Linked DNA regions of Pseudoduganella albidiflava. The protein of the gene in region 2 interacts with the protein of the main gene of each other region in a pairwise test. Links are inferred from orthologs where the notes say so. Each region holds a gene or a part of one and is shown on either strand. Other genes may lie near its edges.

Region 1 (13,050 bases), 1.5 Mb from region 2 along the record:
GGCCTGGCGACCAGCGGATGACGTACCCGGTCACCGCATCGCGGCGCGCAATGCCGATGCTTCGAAATAGACGTGGCGGATGACCGGGTGCTCGACGGCGATGGCCGCTTCCAGCCGGGCGATGGCCTGTTCCACCTCGTCGATCGGCATGCCGCGGCGGAACTGGACGGAGGCGGCCAGCAGCACGTCCTCGGGCCCCATCTGCATCGTGCGCAGGCTGGCCACGCTGTCCAGCGCCTGCTCGCGCCGGAACAGCGCGTACAGGGCGGCCAGCTGGTCGCGGTCGATGCTCTCGCCCACCAGCAGGCCGCCCGATTCGCGGGCCAGCATGAAGGCCGCCCCGACCAGCAGCACGCCGATCAGGATCGACGCGGCGGGATCGAAGTACGGATTGCCGAAGTACTGGCCCAGCGCGATGCCGGCCGCCGCGATGGCGATGCCCAGCAGCGCGGCCGTGTCCTCGATGAAGACCGTGAAGACCGACGCATCCTTGCTGGCGCGAACCGCCTGCCACAGCGTGGTGCCCGGCTTGCGCACGGCGTTCAGGGCCTTGCGCGAGACGTTCCAGCTGTAGCCTTCGAACACGGCGGCCACGCCCAGCACGACGTAGTTCCACAGCGGGTCTTCCAGCGGCGGCGGGGCCTGCAGGGCCGCCACGCCGTGGTAGATCGACAGTCCGCCGCCCAGCGAAAACACCGACAGGGCGACGATCAGCGCCCAGAAGTACAGCGATTTGCCATAGCCGAAGGGATGCTTGCGGTCGGCGGGACGGGTGCTGCGGCGCTCGCCCAGCAGCAACAGCAGCTCGTTGCCCGTGTCCACCGCCGAGTGGATGCCTTCGGCCACCATCGCGGCGCTGCCCGTGATGCCGGCCACGATGAACTTGGCGGTGGCGATGCCGAGGTTGGCGACGATGGCGGCGTAGATGACTTTCTGCGAACCCGTGCGCGAGGCCTGAGGGGTCTGTCCTGCCTGTCCTGCCTGGGCTGATGCTGCGGGCGCGCCCGTTCCGGCGGCTGTGTCGTTGCGGTGCGTGGTGTCTGTCATGGGCGTTCTCCGGTCAAGCCATGCAGGATGGCAAGGCGGCGCCGCCGCGTCTGTTCGGCTGCGCACGCGTGCCCGGAGCGCGTGCGCGGTGGCGCGTGGGTCGCGAACCGACTTGCACACGCGGCCTTCTCCTACAGGCTATTGCTGAGCAGGATGGCAGAATGGAAGTGTCATTTCGGCATCTTGCCGGAGCATTGCAGGGCTAGTCGCCCGAGGAGACCATCATGCACATCCACCTGATCGCGGCAGTCGCCGCCCTGGCATTCACCAGCGCCGCTTCGGCGCAAAGCCATTCCGTCAGCAACATGGCCAACCCGCCGCAGACACAGTCGGACAACAAGGCCGCGACCGAAGCCACCCCGGGCAAGACGGCGACGGCGCAGCGCAACTCCAGCAAGCAGGCGGACAAGAACGCCGGCCAGGCACGCAATGCGCCCACCGCGCGGCAGGCGGGCAAGGTCGACACGAGCGGCGGCTCGATGACCGGCGAGCGCGTCGGCGCGGGTTCCAGCGCCACGGCCACCACGGGGATCGGTGCGGGCAACGGCGACCTTGGTGCTGAAGGCGCGATGGAGATTAAGCCGTCGGAAGCCTACGTGAACCCGGTCGAGCGCCGCGCGCTGGACGAGGCGCCGAAGAGCGGCAAGAAGTAAGCCGTGGCTGCGCCGCGGTAGCGCGTCACGCTGGCGCGCGCAGGTGCCGCCGCGCCGCGTCCCGGACCGCTTCGCTCAGCGTCGCCAGCGGGGTTGACGCGATCTGCCAGCGATGCCAGTAGAGCCCGACGTCGATGTGCCGGTCGGCCACGATCTCCACGAGCGCGCCGGAACGTACATTGGCCTGGGCCAGGTGTTCCGGGATCATGCCCCAGCCGAGGCCCTGTTCCGCCAGCTCCACGAAGGCCCGCGTCGACGGCACGAAATGCGCGGGCGGTTCGTCTGGGCTGCCGCCATGCGCCGCCATGAAGTCCCACTGCATGCGATCCTTGGCGTTGTAGACCAGCACGGGCGCCTCCGCCAGCGTCGCGGCATCCACGCCTGCCGCGAAATAACGGTTGCAAAATGCCGGCGCCGCCAGTGCCAGGTAGCGCATGCTGCCGAGGTACTCGACCGAGCATCCCTGCGTCGCGGCGGGAGACGCGCTGATCGCGGCCATCACTTCGCCATCGCGCAGCAGCGCGGCGGAATGTCCCTGGTCTTCCACACGCAAATCCAGTGCGATGCCGCCGTGCGCGCAGCACGCCGAAGCCGCCTCCACGAACCAGCCGTCCAGTGAATCGGCATTGACGGCAACGGGCAGCCGGACGGGCCGCGCCGGTTCTGCGCCGTGCATGCCGAGCCGCAAGCGCAGTTCTTCTTCCAGCGTCGACACCTGCAGCGCATGGCGCAGCAGCAGCTGGCCGGCGGCCGTGGCACGGCACGGCGTGCCACGCACGACGAGCACCTGCCCGAGTGTGTCCTCCAGCGCTTTCAGCCGCTGGCTGATGGCCGAGGCGGTCACGTGCAGCGCACGGCCGGCCGCTTCGAAGCTGCCGCCTGCCACGATGGCGGCGAATGCGGCAAGCTGGGCGGAGTTCAGGTGGGGCATTAGCAAAACTTGTCGATCCCAAGAATAACAAGTTTGGCTAAGCCGCGTAAGTGCGTCAAGCTCCGTCGGCGTGCAAGCGCTTCCATGACCAATCCGGATCCACCATGACCATCGCACTGACCGTATTCCAGGGCCGCGCCGGCGACCACAACGATCTCGCCATTCCCGGCGCCATGGCCATCGCCAACTGCCTGGGCGACATGCTCGGGATCGCCCCCTGCACGGTCGGCCAGCCGGCAAGGGCGCTGTCGGCCGGCTGGCGCACTGAACTCGACTCCGCCCTGCCGGCGCTGCGCGAACTGCAGCGGCGCTTCGAGTCGATCTTTTCCGCCGGCGAACGTCCGCTGTCGGCCACCAGCCGTTGCGCCGTGTCGCTGGCCACGCTGCCGATCGTCGGCAGGTACCGTCCGGACGCCTGCGTGGTGTGGTTCGATGCCCATGCGGACCTGAACACGCCGGTATCGACAGGCTCGGGGTATCTTGGCGGGCTTGCCCTGTCGGGACCGGCGGGCTTGTGGCAGTCCGGACTTGGCGCCGGCATTGCGCTGTCGTCCATCGTGCTGGTGGGCCAGCGCGACCTCGATGCGTTCGAAGTGGAGCTGATCGCATCGGGGGCCGTACGCCACGTGCCGCCGGGACCCGGGCTGGCGGCGCGGCTGGCCGACGCCATTGCGGGCCGGCCGGTCTACGTGCACCTCGACTGCGACGTGCTGGAACCGGGCATCGTGCCGACCGATTACGTGCATGCGAACGGGCTCGGCCTCGACGACCTGCGCGATGCCTGCGTGGCGATTGCGCGGGGCGAAGTCATCGGTGTCGAGATCGCCGAATTCCAGGATGCCTGGCATGCCGGCGGGCCGCCGGTCTCGCCGGCGCCCTTGCTGCGGGCAGTCGCGCCGCTGGTCGAGCGGATGCAAAGGCCCGGCCATCCAGGTCCGGCCAGCGCGGCCGGGGACAGCTTCCTCGGGATAGCCGGCCCGGGATAGTCGGGCAGCGCAGCGGAGTAGTGCAGCGGAGTAGCGCGGTGGATCAGCGGGCGATGGCGGCGTGCGGCCGCGGCGCGCCATGGCTCGCTTGCGGGCCCACCTTGTCCAGCGTGTCGGCCATCTGCACCAGCCGCACGAACTCGGCACGGTAGCCGTCCGGATCGGCACCCCGCGCGGCATTGGCCAGCGCGGCGATGTCCGGATACGCCATGCCGGCCAGTTGCGGTTCGCCGCGCAGCTTTTGCCCGAACGCCGCCACGGCGATGGCGAAGCGCTGGTCGTCCGGCGCGGCGTCGAGCGTGGCACGCGCCGTGGCCCGCACCGGGTGATCGATCTGCCGGCTGGCCGATTCGCCCGGCAGCTTGTAGCGCAGCTTCACGAAGCACAGTTCATCGCTGCCGGCCTTCCGCTCCGGCGCGGCGGCCTTGCGCGTCCCGTTGCCGGCATAGCGCGGCGGATCGACCAGCTTGCCCGCGGCGGCCGCCGGCGTGATCTCGTAGATCGCCGTCACCGTATGGCCGGCACCGATGTCGCCCGCATCCACCTTGTCATCCTTGAAGTCCTGCCGGTCCAGCATGCGCGTTTCATACCCGACCAGGCGATACGCGGCCACGTGCGCGGGATTGAACTCGATCTGCAGCTTGACGTCGTTGGCGATCGGGAACATGGTCGAGCCCAGTTCCTGGCCCAGCGCCTTGCGCGCCTCCAGCAGCGAATCGATGTAGGCCGCGTTGCCATTGCCGGCTTGGGCCAGGCGCTGCATCAGCGCGTCGTTCAGGTTGCCTTCGCCGACGCCGAGAATCGACAGGTAGACGCCGCTCTTGCGCTGGCCGGCGATGAATTGCTCCAGTTGCCGCGGGTCGCTCATGCCGAGGTTGAAGTCGCCGTCGGTGGCCAGGATCACGCGGTTCACGGCCTTCGGATCGAAATGGCGCTTGGCCAGGTCATAGGCGCGCTGCAGTCCCGCGCCGCCGGCCGTGCCGCCGCCGCCCTGCAAGGCGGCGATGGCGTCGGCGATCTTGCCCTTGTCCTTGCCGGTGGTCGGTTCCAGCGCCACGCCCGTGCCGTTGGCGTAGGTGACGATGGCCACGGTGTCGTTGTCGCGCAGCTGCTGGGCGAACAGGCGGAACGCCTGCTTCAGCAGCGGCAGCCGGTCGGCCGGCTCCATCGAGCCCGACACGTCGACCAGCAGCACCACGTTGGCGCGCGGCCGGGCTGCGGCGGCGATGTCGTAGCCGCGCACGGCGATGTGCACCAGCTGGTTGCCGGCCTGCCACGGGCTCGGCACGACGCCGGTGCCGATCGCGAATGGCCGGGCCGGGTCGCGCGGCGCGGCATACCGGTAGGGGAAGTAATTGACCATCTCTTCGACCCGCACCGCGTCGGCCGGCGGCAGGCTCCCGGCGGCCAGCAGGCGCCGCACGAACGCATACGAGGCCGTGTCCACGTCGGCGCTGAAGGTCGATACCGGCTGTTCGCTGACCAGCACGGCCTTGTTGGCATCCTTGCCGGGGAACTTGTTGGCGCCTTGTTGCACGACCATGGGCGGCAGGTAGTAGGCGCCGGGCATCTGCATGGGGCGCCGCAGGGCCGTGATGTTGGCCCTGCTGCCGGCCACCGTGACCGACGGTGACGGCGCGGCCGGCGGTGCCGGCGGCACTGGCGCGGCCGGCACCTGCGGTGAAGCCTGATCCTGTGCGGCCTGCTCCTGCGCCGGCTGCTGTTGAACCGAACCGCTGCTGCAGGCCGCCAGCAGGGCGGCGATGGCCAGCGGCGGGACCAGGTGGAAGGGCGCTTTCATGGGATGCCTCGCAAGGTGTGGAATCCCGCTAACATGCCGAAATGGCATCGCCTCGTCAACTGCCGTTACATATAGCAACTGAGATGGCAACCGGGATGGCAACCGGGATGGCTACCGGGATGAAAGCGCGCCGCGGCCGGGGCGGTCGCAGGAAGATGGCGGAAGGCAGAAAGAGTCGAACTTACAGAGGAACGGCTGACGCCCCTCACCGGGTTTGAAGCCCGGCCCCATCACCGGATGAGAATGCCTTCCTCGTGTCGCAGATTGTCGCCAGGCCCGCGCCGTGCGGGCATCATGCAGGGTCGGGCCAGCTCGCGTTGGGCCGCACCAGGTGGCTGTTGCGAACGCGGCGAGTATAGCCGACGCGGTCGAAAAACTCCAACACCTGGATGGCCCGCTTGCGGCCCAGGCCCGTTGCGTCGCGGAACGTGGCCGCCTGCGTGTCCGGTAGCGTGGCGACGATGTTCGCCAGCGCCGCCAGCGCGCGCGGATGGTAGAACAGGTCCGGTACCACCTGGGACAATTGCCCGGCCCGGGCCAGCTTGCGCAGCAGGCGCCGCACCTCGTCCTCGGGCACCCGGAATTCCTTCCCCAGGTCGCGCACCCAGGGCGGATCGAAGCGGCCCCGTTCCAGCGCGGCCAGCAGCGGTGCCGCCAGGGCTTCTTCTTCGGGCGTCAGCGCCACGCTGTGCTCCGGCAGGTGCAGGCTGTGGCCGCGCTGCGCGACGGTGCCGGCGGCCAGCATGCGCGCCACCAGCGCCTGCCACAGCGCATCCTCGGCGTCCGGCTGCGCCATCCGTTTCAGGCGCCACAGTTCGGGGCCGGCATCGTCCGGCTGCCGGGCGTGGAAGGCGGCCAGCGCGTCGCGCACGGAGCCTTCCAGCCGCTCCAGCGCGGTCCGGGCGATCCACAGCTCGTCGCCGCCACCCAGCGGCAGGCGCAGGCAGTCTTCCGGCGGCGCGAGCGCATCGGCGGGCAGCTGGGTCAGGCGCACCAGCGCGGCGGTGCGCACGCCCAGCGGGCTGTGCGCCAGCAGGTCTGCCACGTCGCCGCTGTCCACGTAGGCCTGCAGCGCATCGAGCCATGCCAGCCGCGCCGGACTGCGGCGCTTGCGGGCCGCGCCGAACGGATCGAGCACGGTGCCGCCGCCGATGGTCTGCGTGGCCTGCGCGTTGCGCACCACGAAGCGGTCTCCCGGCACCGCGTGCACCGGCACGTCGAACACCAGTTGCACGCGCGCCGGCTGGCCCGGCTGGACGATGTCCTCGTCGAGCGGCACCACGTGCGCGGTGTGGTGCGCGGCGCCCAGGTGCACGTGCACGGGCGACCACGCCTTCAGCACGGCGCTTTTCGCACCGCCCGCCAGGAGCAGGCGCGCGTCGATGCGTTCCGAGCACGCCTGCAGCGCGGGGGCGACGGCCCACGTGCCACGCTCGATGGCGTCCCTGGCCACGCCGGCCAGGTTCAGCGCCAGCCGCTGCCCGCCATGCCCCTCCGCCGCGCTGCGGCTTTGCGCATGGATGCCGCGTACGCGCGCTGTCTGGCCACCGGGCGCGAGCACCAGCGTGTCGCCGACCGCCACGCGGCCGGCCAGCGCGGTACCCGTGATCACGGTGCCCTGGCCGGCCAGCGTGAAGACGCGGTCGATACCCAGGCGGAACAGCCGGCGGTCGTCGCGCGCGGGCAGCGTGCGCGCCGCGTCGGCCAGGTGGGCGAGCAGGGCGGCCACGCCGGGATCGCCCGGCTGCGTGGCGGCGGTACGGAACACGGGGGCGCCGGCCAGCGGCGTATCGGCCAGCAGCGCGGCGATGTCCGCCTCGACGGCGGCGATGCGACGCTCGTCGGCGCGGTCCGTCTTCGTCAGCGCCACGGAACCGCGCTGCACGCCCAGCAGCCGCAGGATGGCCAGGTGCTCGACGGTCTGCGGCATCACGCCATCGTCCGCCGCCACCACCAGCAGCGCGTGGTCGATGCCCGTCACGCCGGAGGCCATGGTGCGGATGAATTTCTCGTGACCCGGGACGTCGATCACGCCGAGGATGTCGCCACCCGGCAGCGGCAGGTAGGCGTAGCCCAGCTCGATCGAGATGCCGCGCGCCTTTTCCTCCTTCAGGCGGTCGGTGTCGACGCCCGTCAGCGCGCGCGTCAGCGTGGTCTTGCCATGGTCGATATGGCCCGCGGTGCCGACGATCATGCGCCCGGCCCCCGAGCCGGCGCCAGGTGCGCCAGCTGCCGTTCGAATTCCTCGGCCTGCGGCGCTTCCAGGCAGCGCAGGTCGAGCCACAGCGTGTCGCCGGCGATGCGGCCAACCACCGGCACGGGCAAGGCGCGCAGCCTGCGCTCCAGCACGCCGAGCGGATCGCCGCGCCGGGGCTGGCCCGCGATGGCGGCGGCGCGCAGCGCCAGGCCAAAGCTGGGCAGCACGTCGACGGGCAGGGCGCCGCTGCCGATCTGGCTCGTCATCGGCTCGGGCGATACGGCATACGCATCGCCCAGCGCCTGCTGCATGGGGCCGCACAGGCGTTCGGCCAGCGCCCGCATCGCGCTGGCGGAGCGGGTCAGCAGCCGCAGCGTGGTCAGGCGCTCCGGCAGCAGGTCCGGCGCGTGGTACAGCGCCAGCACGGGTTCCAGCGCCGCCAGCGTGAGCTTGCCGACGCGCAGCGCGCGCTTCAGCGGGTTGGCCTTGATGGCCTCGACCAGGTCGCGGCGCCCGGCGATGATGCCGCACTGGGGCCCGCCCAGCAGCTTGTCGCCACTGAAGGTAACGAGGTCGGCGCCGCCGTCAATGGTTTCGCGCACCGTGGTTTCATGGGGCAGGCCATACTTTTCCAGGTCGACCAGCGTGCCGCTGCCAAGGTCCACGACCACCGGGATGTTGCGCTCGCGAGCCAGCGGCGCCAGCTCCGGCAGTTTGACTTCGCTGGTGAAACCGGTGATCGCGTAATTGCTGGCGTGGACCTTCATCAGCAGCGCCGTGGCGGCATTGATGCCGTCCGCGTAATCGCGCAGGTGCGTGCGGTTGGTGGCGCCCACTTCGCGCAGCGTGGCGCCGGCGCGCGTCATCACGTCGGGGATGCGGAAGGCGCCGCCGATTTCCACCAGTTCGCCGCGCGACACGATCACTTCGCGGCCGCTGGCCAGCGTGTTCAGCATCAGCAGCACGGCGGCGGCATTGTTGTTGACGATGGTGACGGCTTCGGCGCCCGTCAGTTTCAGCAGGTGCTGCTCGACCAGCGTATCGCGGTCGCCCCGCTTGCCCGTTTCCAGGTCCCATTCCAGGTTCATCGGCCAGCGCAGCGCATCGGCCACGGCCTGCACGGCCACGTCCGGTAACAGCGCGCGGCCCAGGTTGGTGTGCAGCACCGTGCCGGTGAGATTGAACAGGCGGCGCAGGGCCGGCTGGTTGGCCGCCGCGAGCCGCGCGGCCAGCGCGGCCAGCACGGCATCGTCCGATGTGTCGGCCGCGCTACCGGCCAGCAGCGCGGTGCGCAGCCCGGCCAGCACTTCACGCAGGGCGGCCACGGTCTGTTCCCGGCCATACCGCGCCACCAGCGGCTGGCAGGCGGGGGCGGCCAGCAGCAGGTGCACGGCCGGCAGGCGTACCGCCGGCTTCGGTTCCGCCGCCGGCTGTGCCGGATCGCGCTCCCCGACGGTTTCCGTCATTCCGGAGAGCCCAGCCGCAGCAGGGGATTGCCGCTGGCGCGCGCATAGCCCAGCTCGGAAACCAGCACGTCCAGCACCAGGCTGGCGAGATCGTCGGCCAGCGGGTCCACGTTGTAGTCGTGTTCCTGGTTGAAGATCTTGCGGTAGCCATGGCACTCGTCGCACGTTTCGGCGCGCGCCACGCGGGTGGGATCGTTGGCCTTGTTCAGCGTCTTGCCTTCCCGCGCGGCCGCCACGTTCTCGGCGACCGGATCGGCGTTCGCGTCGGTCAACCCCTGGTACGCCACCTTTGCATTGGCTTCGCAGCACGAGCACTTGACACGCACCATATGCCATTCGCTGGCGCAGATCGCGCAATGCAGGTAGCGATAGCCCTGCGACTGGCCGCCGATGCGGATCACGCTGGCCACCGGGTGCGAGCCGCACACGGGGCACAGCATGCCGGTGACCAGCGGCTGGGCCCAGCGCTCGTCGAGCTGCGCGGCCATCACGCTCCAGGTCACCTGCAGCGCGGCCGCCACGAACGGCGCCTGGGCGGCATCGATGCCTTCGGCGAATTCGCCCAGCACGGCATCGGCCGCGCCTTCCAGCCGCGCTTCATCCAGCGCGCGCAGGCCGGCCAGGGCGGCCGCCAGCTGCGGTTGCCCGGCGGCCTTCGCGTCCAGCCTGTCGAGCAGGGCGTTGAAGACCGTGCGCCACTGTTCCGGGCGCTGGCCCGTCACGGGCAGCGGCGGCATGTTGTGTTCATGCGCCGTGCGCATCCCGTCCTGCGATGGCAGCGGCATGCCGGCCGGGAGCAGGGTCTTCACGACCTCCGCCTGCGCCTGCACGAGCTCGGCCATCACGTTGACATAGCTGGCCAGCGCCTCGTCGACGGGGATGCCCTTGATGTTGTTTTGCGCCAGCTGGCGCAGCCGTTCCGCGCGCGCCGCGTACAGTTCGCCCGGCCGCGGCAGCAGCAGGCGGGGGATGGCGGTATGGTCGAGCGATTCGATCTCGCCCGGTTCTAGCAGTCGCTGTACCAAGATAACTCCAATATTTCGGGTTTGGTATTGCAAAGGGCCACTGTGCAAAGAGCAACCCCCAACGCAAACCCTGGGGTCAGACCCGGCGGGTCTGACCCCGGCCCTTGCCGTTGGGTGAAAGACATCCGACGGTGTTCTGACAAGTAATAAAAAAGCCGGGCCACGCGGGCCCGGCCAATTTTAGACGAATACGAACAAGCGTGCAGTTCGCCGTCAGTGCTTGCGCTTGCGCATCTCGTCCTCGAACCAGCGCGGGTGGTGCTTGCGCGCCCAGCCGTAGGTGACGGTGCCGCGGATCATGGCGCCCATCGAGCCCTTGATCCAGATGCCGGCATACACGTGCACGATGATCGAGAGGATGATCACGAACGCGAAGAACGCATGCAGCAGCGAGGCCACGCGGATCACGTCGATCGCGAACAGGTGCGAGAACCAGGCGCGCCACATCACGATGCCGGTCAGCAGCAGGCCCACCATCGACACGATCAGCACCCAGAACAGCAGCTTCTGGCCGGCGTTGTACTTGCCGATGCGGGGCAGTTTCTCCTCGCGGTTGGCCAGCACGTCGTCCATCTGCTTGAGCCACTGGCGGTCCGTGGCGTCCAGGAAGTTGTGGTGCCAGAAGCGCAGCACCAGCACCAGGAAAGACACGAACATCACGATGCCGATGAACGGATGCAGGATCCGCGTCCACTGGCCGCCGCCGAGGAACACCGCCATCCACGACATCGCCGGGTGGAACAGGGCGAGGCCGGAGACCGCCAGCAGCACGAACGAAATCGCCGTGATCCAGTGGTTGGTCCGTTCGTTCGGCTTGTACCGCTCGATCAGCGGGTAGCCTTCCTTGTCCCGCAGTTTTTCATCGTGCTTCAGGCTCTCATCATGATTCATGACGTTCCTCCGCTATGCGTTTCGCATCGTGCAGGGCTTCCTCTTCTTCCTTGCGGCTGACCTCGTTCGGCCCGACGCGGGTGTAGTGGAAGAAGCCGGCCAGCGCGGCCGCGGCCATGCCGGCCAGGGCCAGCGGCTTGGTCAGGCCCTTCCACGCACCCACGACGGGGCTGATGGAAGGATTGTTGCGCAAGCCGCTGTACAGCGCCGGGCGGTCGGCGTGGTGCAGCACGTACATCACGTGCGTGCCGCCCACGCCGGCCGGGTCGTACAGGCCGGCGTTCTGGTAGCCGCGCGACTTCAGGTCCTCGATCCGCTCGGCCGCGTGCGTCTTCATGTCTTCCTTCGTGCCGAAGACGATCGCGCCGGTCGGGCAGGTTTTCACGCAGGCCGGTTCCTGGCCCACGCCCACGCGGTCCGAGCACAGCGTGCACTTGTACGCGCGGTTGTCCTTCTTCGAGATGCGCGGCACGTCGAACGGGCAACCGGTCACGCAATAGCCGCAGCCGATGCAGTTTTCCTGGTGGAAGTCCACGATGCCGTTGGTGTACTGCACGATCGCGCCAGGTGCCGGGCAGGCTTTCAGGCAGCCCGGTTCCTCGCAGTGCATGCAGCCGTCCTTGCGGATCAGCCACTCCAGGTTGCCGTCGTTGTTCTCGTGTTCCGCGAACTTCATCACGGTCCACGATTGCGGCGTCAGGTCGATCGGGTTGTCGTACACGCCGGTGGTTTCACCCACTTCATCCCGCAGGTCGTTCCATTCCGAGCACGCCGTCTGGCAGGCCTTGCAGCCGATGCATTTCGATACGTCGATCAGCTTGGCGACCGTGCCGGTGACCGGCTCGCGGGCAACCGGCGGCTGCACCGTGGTGGCCGAGATGCGTTTGATGTCCAAAGATTGTAATGCCATGATCTTTCCTTATCCCCGCTTAAGCTTTCTCGACCTTCACCAGGAACGACTTGAATTCCGGTGTCTGCGAATTGCCATCGCCCACGACGGGAGTCAGCGTGTTGGTGAGATAGCCCGGCTTCGTCAATCCCTTGAAGCCGAAGTGCAGCGGGATGCCGACCGTGTGCGTGACCTTGCCGTCGATGGTCAGTGCCTTGATCCGCTTGGTGACGACGGCTTTCGCCGTGATCACGCCGCGTTTCGACGACACCTTCACCTTCTGGCCCGCCACCACGCCGATTTCCTTCGCCAGCGCTTCGCCGATTTCCACGAACTGTTCCGGCTGCGCGATCGCGTTCAAGCGGGCGTGCTTGGTCCAGAAGTGGAAGTGCTCGGTCAGGCGGTAGGTCGTCGCCACGTGCGGGAACTCCTTGTGCGTGCCCATTTGCGCGCGATCACCCGGGAATACGCGCGCGCCGGGATTCGACGTCGCCTTCGGGTTCTTCGGGTGCATCGGGTTGTAGCCCAGCGGGTTCTCGAACGGCTCGTAGTGCTCGGGGAACGGACCTTCGTTCATCTGGCCGCGGGCGAAGAAACGCGCCACGCCTTCGGCATTCATGATGAACGGGTTCATGCCGTTGGCCGGGTCTTCGTCCAGCTTGAAGTCCGGTACGTCGGCACCGCTCCACGTGGCGCCGTTCCAGCCCACCAGTTTTCGGGTCGGATCGAACGGCTTGCCCTGGGTGTCGCACGAGGCGCGGTTGTACAGCACGCGGCGGTTGGCCGGCCATGCCCACGCCCAGCCCAGCGTATTGCCGATGCCGGTCGGGTCGGAGTTGTCGCGGCGGCCCATCTGGTTGCCCGCGGCCGTCCAGCTGCCGGCGAAGATCCAGCAGCCCGAAGCCGTGGAACCGTCGTCCTTCAGCTGCGAGAAGGACGCCAGCTGCTCGCCTTTCTTCAGCAGCACCTTGGTCGGGTCCTTCGGATCGGTGATTTCCTTGAGCGCCTTGCCGTTGAATTCCATCGCCAGTTCTTCCGGCGTCGGATGGGCGGGCTGCGCGTACGGCCACGTAAGGTTCAGGATCGGGTCGGGGAACTTGCCGCCCTCGGTCTGGTACATCTTGCGCAGGCGCAGGAACAGGCCGGACATGATCTCGATGTCGC
Region 2 (4,682 bases):
ATCGCCGCATCCGGGCCGTTGGTCTCGCGCCCGGCGATCGGGTGGCCCGGCACGAACTGGCCGATGCGATCACCCAGCACGGCGCGCGCCGCCGCCACGACATCGGCCTTGGTGCTGCCGCAATCGGTGACGATGGTCTGCGCGCCGAGATGCGGCAGCAGCCCTTCAAGGATGCGCGCGGTTTGCGCGACGGGCGTAGCCAGCACCACCAGATCGGCACTCCGGATGGCTGCCGCTTCCGCTGCCGCATCCGCTTGTGCTCCCACCACTGCCTCGTCGATGATGCCCAGCTCCAGCGCGCGCAGTGCCGATGCTTCGGAGCGGTCGATGCCGACCACGTGCCGCACGGCGCCGGCCGCCTTCAGGGCGCGCGCGAACGAGCCGCCGATCAGGCCGACGCCGTAGACGACGATCTTATTCAGCACGGTCGTCCGCCAGCGCCTTCTGCAAGGCGGCGATCAGCACGGCGTTTTCCTGCGGCAGGCCGATGGAAATGCGCAGCCACTCGGGCAGGCCGTAGTTGCCCACCGGGCGCACGATGACGCCCTGCTTCAGCAAGGCCAGGTTGACGCGGGCGCCGGCGGCCAGGTCGTCGCCGACCTTGACCAGCACGAAGTTGCCGTACGACGGCACGTACTGCAGGCCCATCGCCTCGAACGCCTCGACGAACTGCCGGTAGCCGGCGGCATTGTTGCGCGCACTCTTCTCCAGGAACTGCTTGTCGTTCAGGGCGGCGATCGCGGCGGCCTGCGCCAGCGAGTTGACGTTGAACGGCTGGCGGATGCGGTTCATCAGGTCCGTCAGCTGCGGCTGCGCCAGCGCGAAGCCGACGCGCAGCCCGGCCAGGCCATAGGCCTTGGAGAACGTACGGGAAACCAGCAGGTTCGGGTACTGGCGCACCCAGCTCGCCGATTCATACTGATTCTCTTCGGCCAGGAATTCGTTGTAGGCCTCGTCCAGCACGACCACCACGTTGGACGGCACCTTTTGCAAAAAGGCTTCGATCTCGGCGCCCGGCACGAAGGTGCCGGTAGGGTTGTTCGGGTTGGCGATGAAGACCAGGCGGGTGTCTTCCTCGATCGCGTCGAGCATGGCGTCCAGGTCGTGGCCATGGTCTTTCGCGGGCACCACGACATGGCGCGCGCCGACGCCCTGGGTGGCCAGCGCGTACACGGCGAACGAGTACTGGGCGTAGACGATCGACTGGCCCCGCTCCACGAACGCGTGGGCGGCGATTTCCAGGATGTCGTTGGAGCCGTTGCCCAGCGTGATCCACTCGGGCGGCACGTCGTAGCGCTGCGACAGGGCCTGCTTCAGTTCGAAGGCATTGGCATCGGGATAGCGGCCCAGGTCGCTTGCCGCCTTCGCCATGGCCTGTTGGGCCGATTCGGGCACGCCGAACGGGTTTTCATTGGATGCCAGCTTGACGATGTTTGCCTCGTCGAGGCCGAACTCGCGCGCCACTTCCGAGATGGGCTTGCCCGCCTGGTAGGGAGCGATCGCGCGGACATAATCGGGGCCAAAATGCGCTGGACCAAATTGCTTGGACATAAATTTTCTCTCTAGGGTTCAACTGCGTCAGTTCAGGCTGGTCGGGTAAGAGCCCAGCACCTTGAAAAAGGCGGCGTTCCCCTTGAGTTCGGCGAGCGCCTGCGTCACGGCCTGGTTCTGGACGTGGCCTTCGATGTCGACATAAAAATAGTACTCCCACGTGCCCACGCGCGCGGGACGGGATTCGAAGCGCGTCATCGACACGCCGTGCTTGGCCAGCGGCGCCAGCAGCTGGTACACGGCGCCGGCCTTGTTCGGCACGGCCAGCACCAGCGAGGTGCGGTCGCTGCCGGACGGCCCCGGCTGCAGCTGGCCGACGATGACGAAGCGGGTGCGGTTGTGCGGATCGTCCTGGATGTGGCTGTTGACGATGCCCAGGTTGTACTGGGTGCCGGCGATCTCGCTGGCGATCGCGGCCACCGAAGGATCGAGGCTGGCCAGCCGCGCCGCTTCGGCGTTCGACGCGACGGCGCGCCGCTCCACGTGCGGATAATGCTCGTTGAGCCAGACCTGGCATTGGGCCAGCGCCTGCGAATGGGCGCAGATCGCCGTCACGCCGCCCATCGTGCCCGTCTTGCTCATCAGGCTGTGGTGCACGGCGATCGCCACTTCGCCGCTGATGATCAGCGGTGTCTGCAGCAGCAGGTCGAGGGTGCGGTTGATGGCGCCTTCGGACGAGTTTTCGACCGGCACCACGCCGAACTCGGCGGTACCGGCCTCGGTGGCGCGGAACACTTCATCGATGGAAGCGCACGGCATGCCCTCGACGGCATGGCCGAACTGCTGGTAGACCGCCTGTTCGCTGAACGTGCCGGACGGGCCCAGGTAGGCGACGGTCACGCGCTTTTCCAGCGCGCGGCAGGCCGACATGATCTCGCGGAAGATCGTTTGCGCCTCGGTATCGCCGATCGGGCCGGGATTGCGCTCGGCCACGCTGCGCAGCACCTGGGCTTCGCGCTCGGGGCGGAACACCGGGGCGTTGGTTTCGGCTTTCACATGCCCCACTTCCTGCGCGACCTTGGCGCGCTGGTTCAGCAGGGACAGGATTTGCGCGTCGATCGCATCGATCTGGTCGCGCAAGGGTTTCAGTTTGTCTGTCATGGTTTTGCTTGGGATCTGGTAGCGAAACGATTGCTCATGCATACCCCCGAGGCAGATGCCGGGGTCGGACCCGGCGGGTCCGACCCCAGGGTTACGCCCTTGGGGCTAACGCAGCCGGTAGTCCCGCTGCGTCATCGATTGCAGGAACTACCGCTTTGCAAACTCGTTCAGATAATCGACCAGCGCCTGGACGCCTTCGATCGGCATCGCATTGTAGATCGATGCGCGCAATCCACCGACGGACTTGTGGCCCTTCAGCTGCAGCAGCCCGCGCGCCTTCGCGCCGGCCAGGAATGCCTCGTACTGCGATTCGTCGCGCAGGTAGAACGGTACGTTCATGCGCGAGCGGTATTGGGGGGCGACGCGATTCTGGTAGAAGTCGTCCGCATCCAGTGCCGCGTACAGCAGCCTGGCTTTCTCGATATTGCGCTGTTCCATCGCCGCCACGCCGCCGTTCTTCTTCAGCCACTGGAACACCAGGCCGGCGATGTAGATGCCGTACGTGGGCGGCGTGTTGTACATGGATTCGTTGTCGGCCACGTTCTTGAAATCGAACGCGGACGGGCACGCCGGCAGCGCATGGCCGATCAGGTCGTCACGCACGATAACGACGGTGACGCCGGCCGGGCCGATGTTCTTTTGCGCGCCGCCGAAGATCAGGCCGTATTTCGACACGTCGACCTGGCGCGACAGGATGTGCGACGACATGTCGGCCACGATCGGCACGCCGGCCGGCACCTCGGGCGCAAAGTCGATCTCGACACCGTCGATGGTCTCGTTGGTGCACAGGTGCAGGTAGGCCGCATCCGGCGTCAGCTTCCATTCCGACTGGGGCGGCACCACCGTATAGCGGCTGGCTTCGGCCGATGCCGCCACGTTGACCTTGGCGTAGCGCGCGGCTTCCTTGATCGACTTGCCGGACCACGAACCCGTGTGGACGAAGTCGATGGTGGCGCCCGGGCCCTTCCTGCCGACCAGGTTCATCGGGATGATCGCGTTCTGCGACAAACCGCCACCCTGCATGAACAGGATGCGGTAATTGTCCGGCACGGCCAGCAGCTCGCGCAGGTCGCTCTCGGCCTGGCGGTAGATCGAAATGAACTCGGGACCGCGGTGGCTCATCTCCATCACGGACATCCCGCTGCCGTGCCAGTCCAGCATCTCGGCGGCGGCCTGCTGCAGCACCTCTTTCGGCAGTACGGCCGGGCCGGCGGAGAAGTTGTAGATGGTCGTCACGCGCGGCTCCTTATTTCTTCGATTGCTGCTGGTTGAGCTGCTGCTGGTTGAGTTCCTGCATCAGCTTGTTGATGCGGGGACCGATGACGCGCTGGCCCACCTGCATGCCCTCGCCCATCAGCTGCGGCATCACCTGCAGCGATTTCTTGCCGATCGGCGTGCGGTAGAACGTGGCCAGCTGCTTCATCTCGTCGGCCGTGAAGTAGCGCGCGTACAGCGGCACCACTTCGGCCATCATCTCGTCGGCCAGCTTGGGATCTTCCAGCACTTTTTTGACGGCGTTCACGGCCTGCGGCACCATCTTGTCGAGCTCGGCCAGCTTGTCGGCCTTTTCCTTCTCCGACAACTTGGGGTTGTTGCGGATCGAACCTTCCGCGCCCGAGCGCATCATGGCCGGCATGTTGTTGGTCATCTGCTTCATGGCCGCTGCCGTGGTGGCGCGGTAATTCATCGCATCCAGCAGTTCGCGCGCAGCGGCGGCGGCCTTGGGGTCCGGCGCCGGTGCCTGGGTGGTGAGCGGTGCCGGCGCGTTCTGGGCGAAGGCGCCGGCGCAGGCCAGCGATACGAGCAGGGTTGCAGCGATTTTTTTCATGTTCAGGGCATCCGTTCAGTGGGACCAGTGGGACAAAAAACCGCGGGCCCGGTCCGGTGGTTCGGACGGGGCCCGCGGGCTGTACTTACTCTGCTGATGGGTCTGCGTCAGATGAATCAGCGGCTGGCGAATCGCCGGCTGGCGAATCGCCAGCCGCGGCCTCCGGCGCCGAATCGGCCACGGCACCGGCCGCGGCCTCCGC

Evidence for each region.
Region 1: the proteins of serC (region 2) and selB interact in binary tests that used the Escherichia coli proteins (3 or more experiments, as listed by UniProt). The link is inferred for Pseudoduganella albidiflava from one-to-one orthologs.

What each region holds. Positions count from the first base shown.
Region 1 is NZ_CP036401.1:3,707,723-3,720,772, reverse strand. The notes cover bases 5,162-8,161. They hold selB (selenocysteine-specific translation elongation factor), read right to left. Parts: upstream 7,613-8,161; coding sequence 5,711-7,612; downstream 5,162-5,710. Other genes in these bases: selA (L-seryl-tRNA(Sec) selenium transferase), read right to left, coding at 7,609-8,161; EYF70_RS15260 (vWA domain-containing protein), read right to left, coding at 5,162-5,418. Also shown: EYF70_RS15285 (MBL fold metallo-hydrolase), read left to right, coding at 1-21; EYF70_RS15280 (cation diffusion facilitator family transporter), read right to left, coding at 31-1,047; EYF70_RS15275 (hypothetical protein), read left to right, coding at 1,272-1,700; EYF70_RS15270 (LysR family transcriptional regulator ArgP), read right to left, coding at 1,726-2,631; EYF70_RS15265 (arginase family protein), read left to right, coding at 2,736-3,617; more of EYF70_RS15260, read right to left, coding at 3,661-5,161; more of selA, read right to left, coding at 8,162-9,081; formate dehydrogenase accessory protein FdhE, read right to left, coding at 9,078-10,106; EYF70_RS15235 (formate dehydrogenase subunit gamma), read right to left, coding at 10,320-10,997; fdxH (formate dehydrogenase subunit beta), read right to left, coding at 10,987-11,907. UniProt on the Escherichia coli protein: Translation factor necessary for the incorporation of selenocysteine into proteins. It probably replaces EF-Tu for the insertion of selenocysteine directed by the UGA codon. SelB binds GTP and GDP.
Region 2 is NZ_CP036401.1:5,166,720-5,171,401, forward strand. The notes cover bases 1,845-4,682. They hold serC (3-phosphoserine/phosphohydroxythreonine transaminase), read right to left. Parts: upstream 3,889-4,682; coding sequence 2,800-3,888; downstream 1,845-2,799. Other genes in these bases: pheA (prephenate dehydratase), read right to left, coding at 1,845-2,652; EYF70_RS21395 (DUF2059 domain-containing protein), read right to left, coding at 3,899-4,480; gyrA (DNA gyrase subunit A), read right to left, coding at 4,566-4,682. Also shown: EYF70_RS21375 (prephenate dehydrogenase), read right to left, coding at 1-425; hisC (histidinol-phosphate transaminase), read right to left, coding at 415-1,551; more of pheA, read right to left, coding at 1,579-1,844. UniProt on the Escherichia coli protein: Catalyzes the reversible conversion of 3-phosphohydroxypyruvate to phosphoserine and of 3-hydroxy-2-oxo-4-phosphonooxybutanoate to phosphohydroxythreonine. Is involved in both pyridoxine and serine biosynthesis.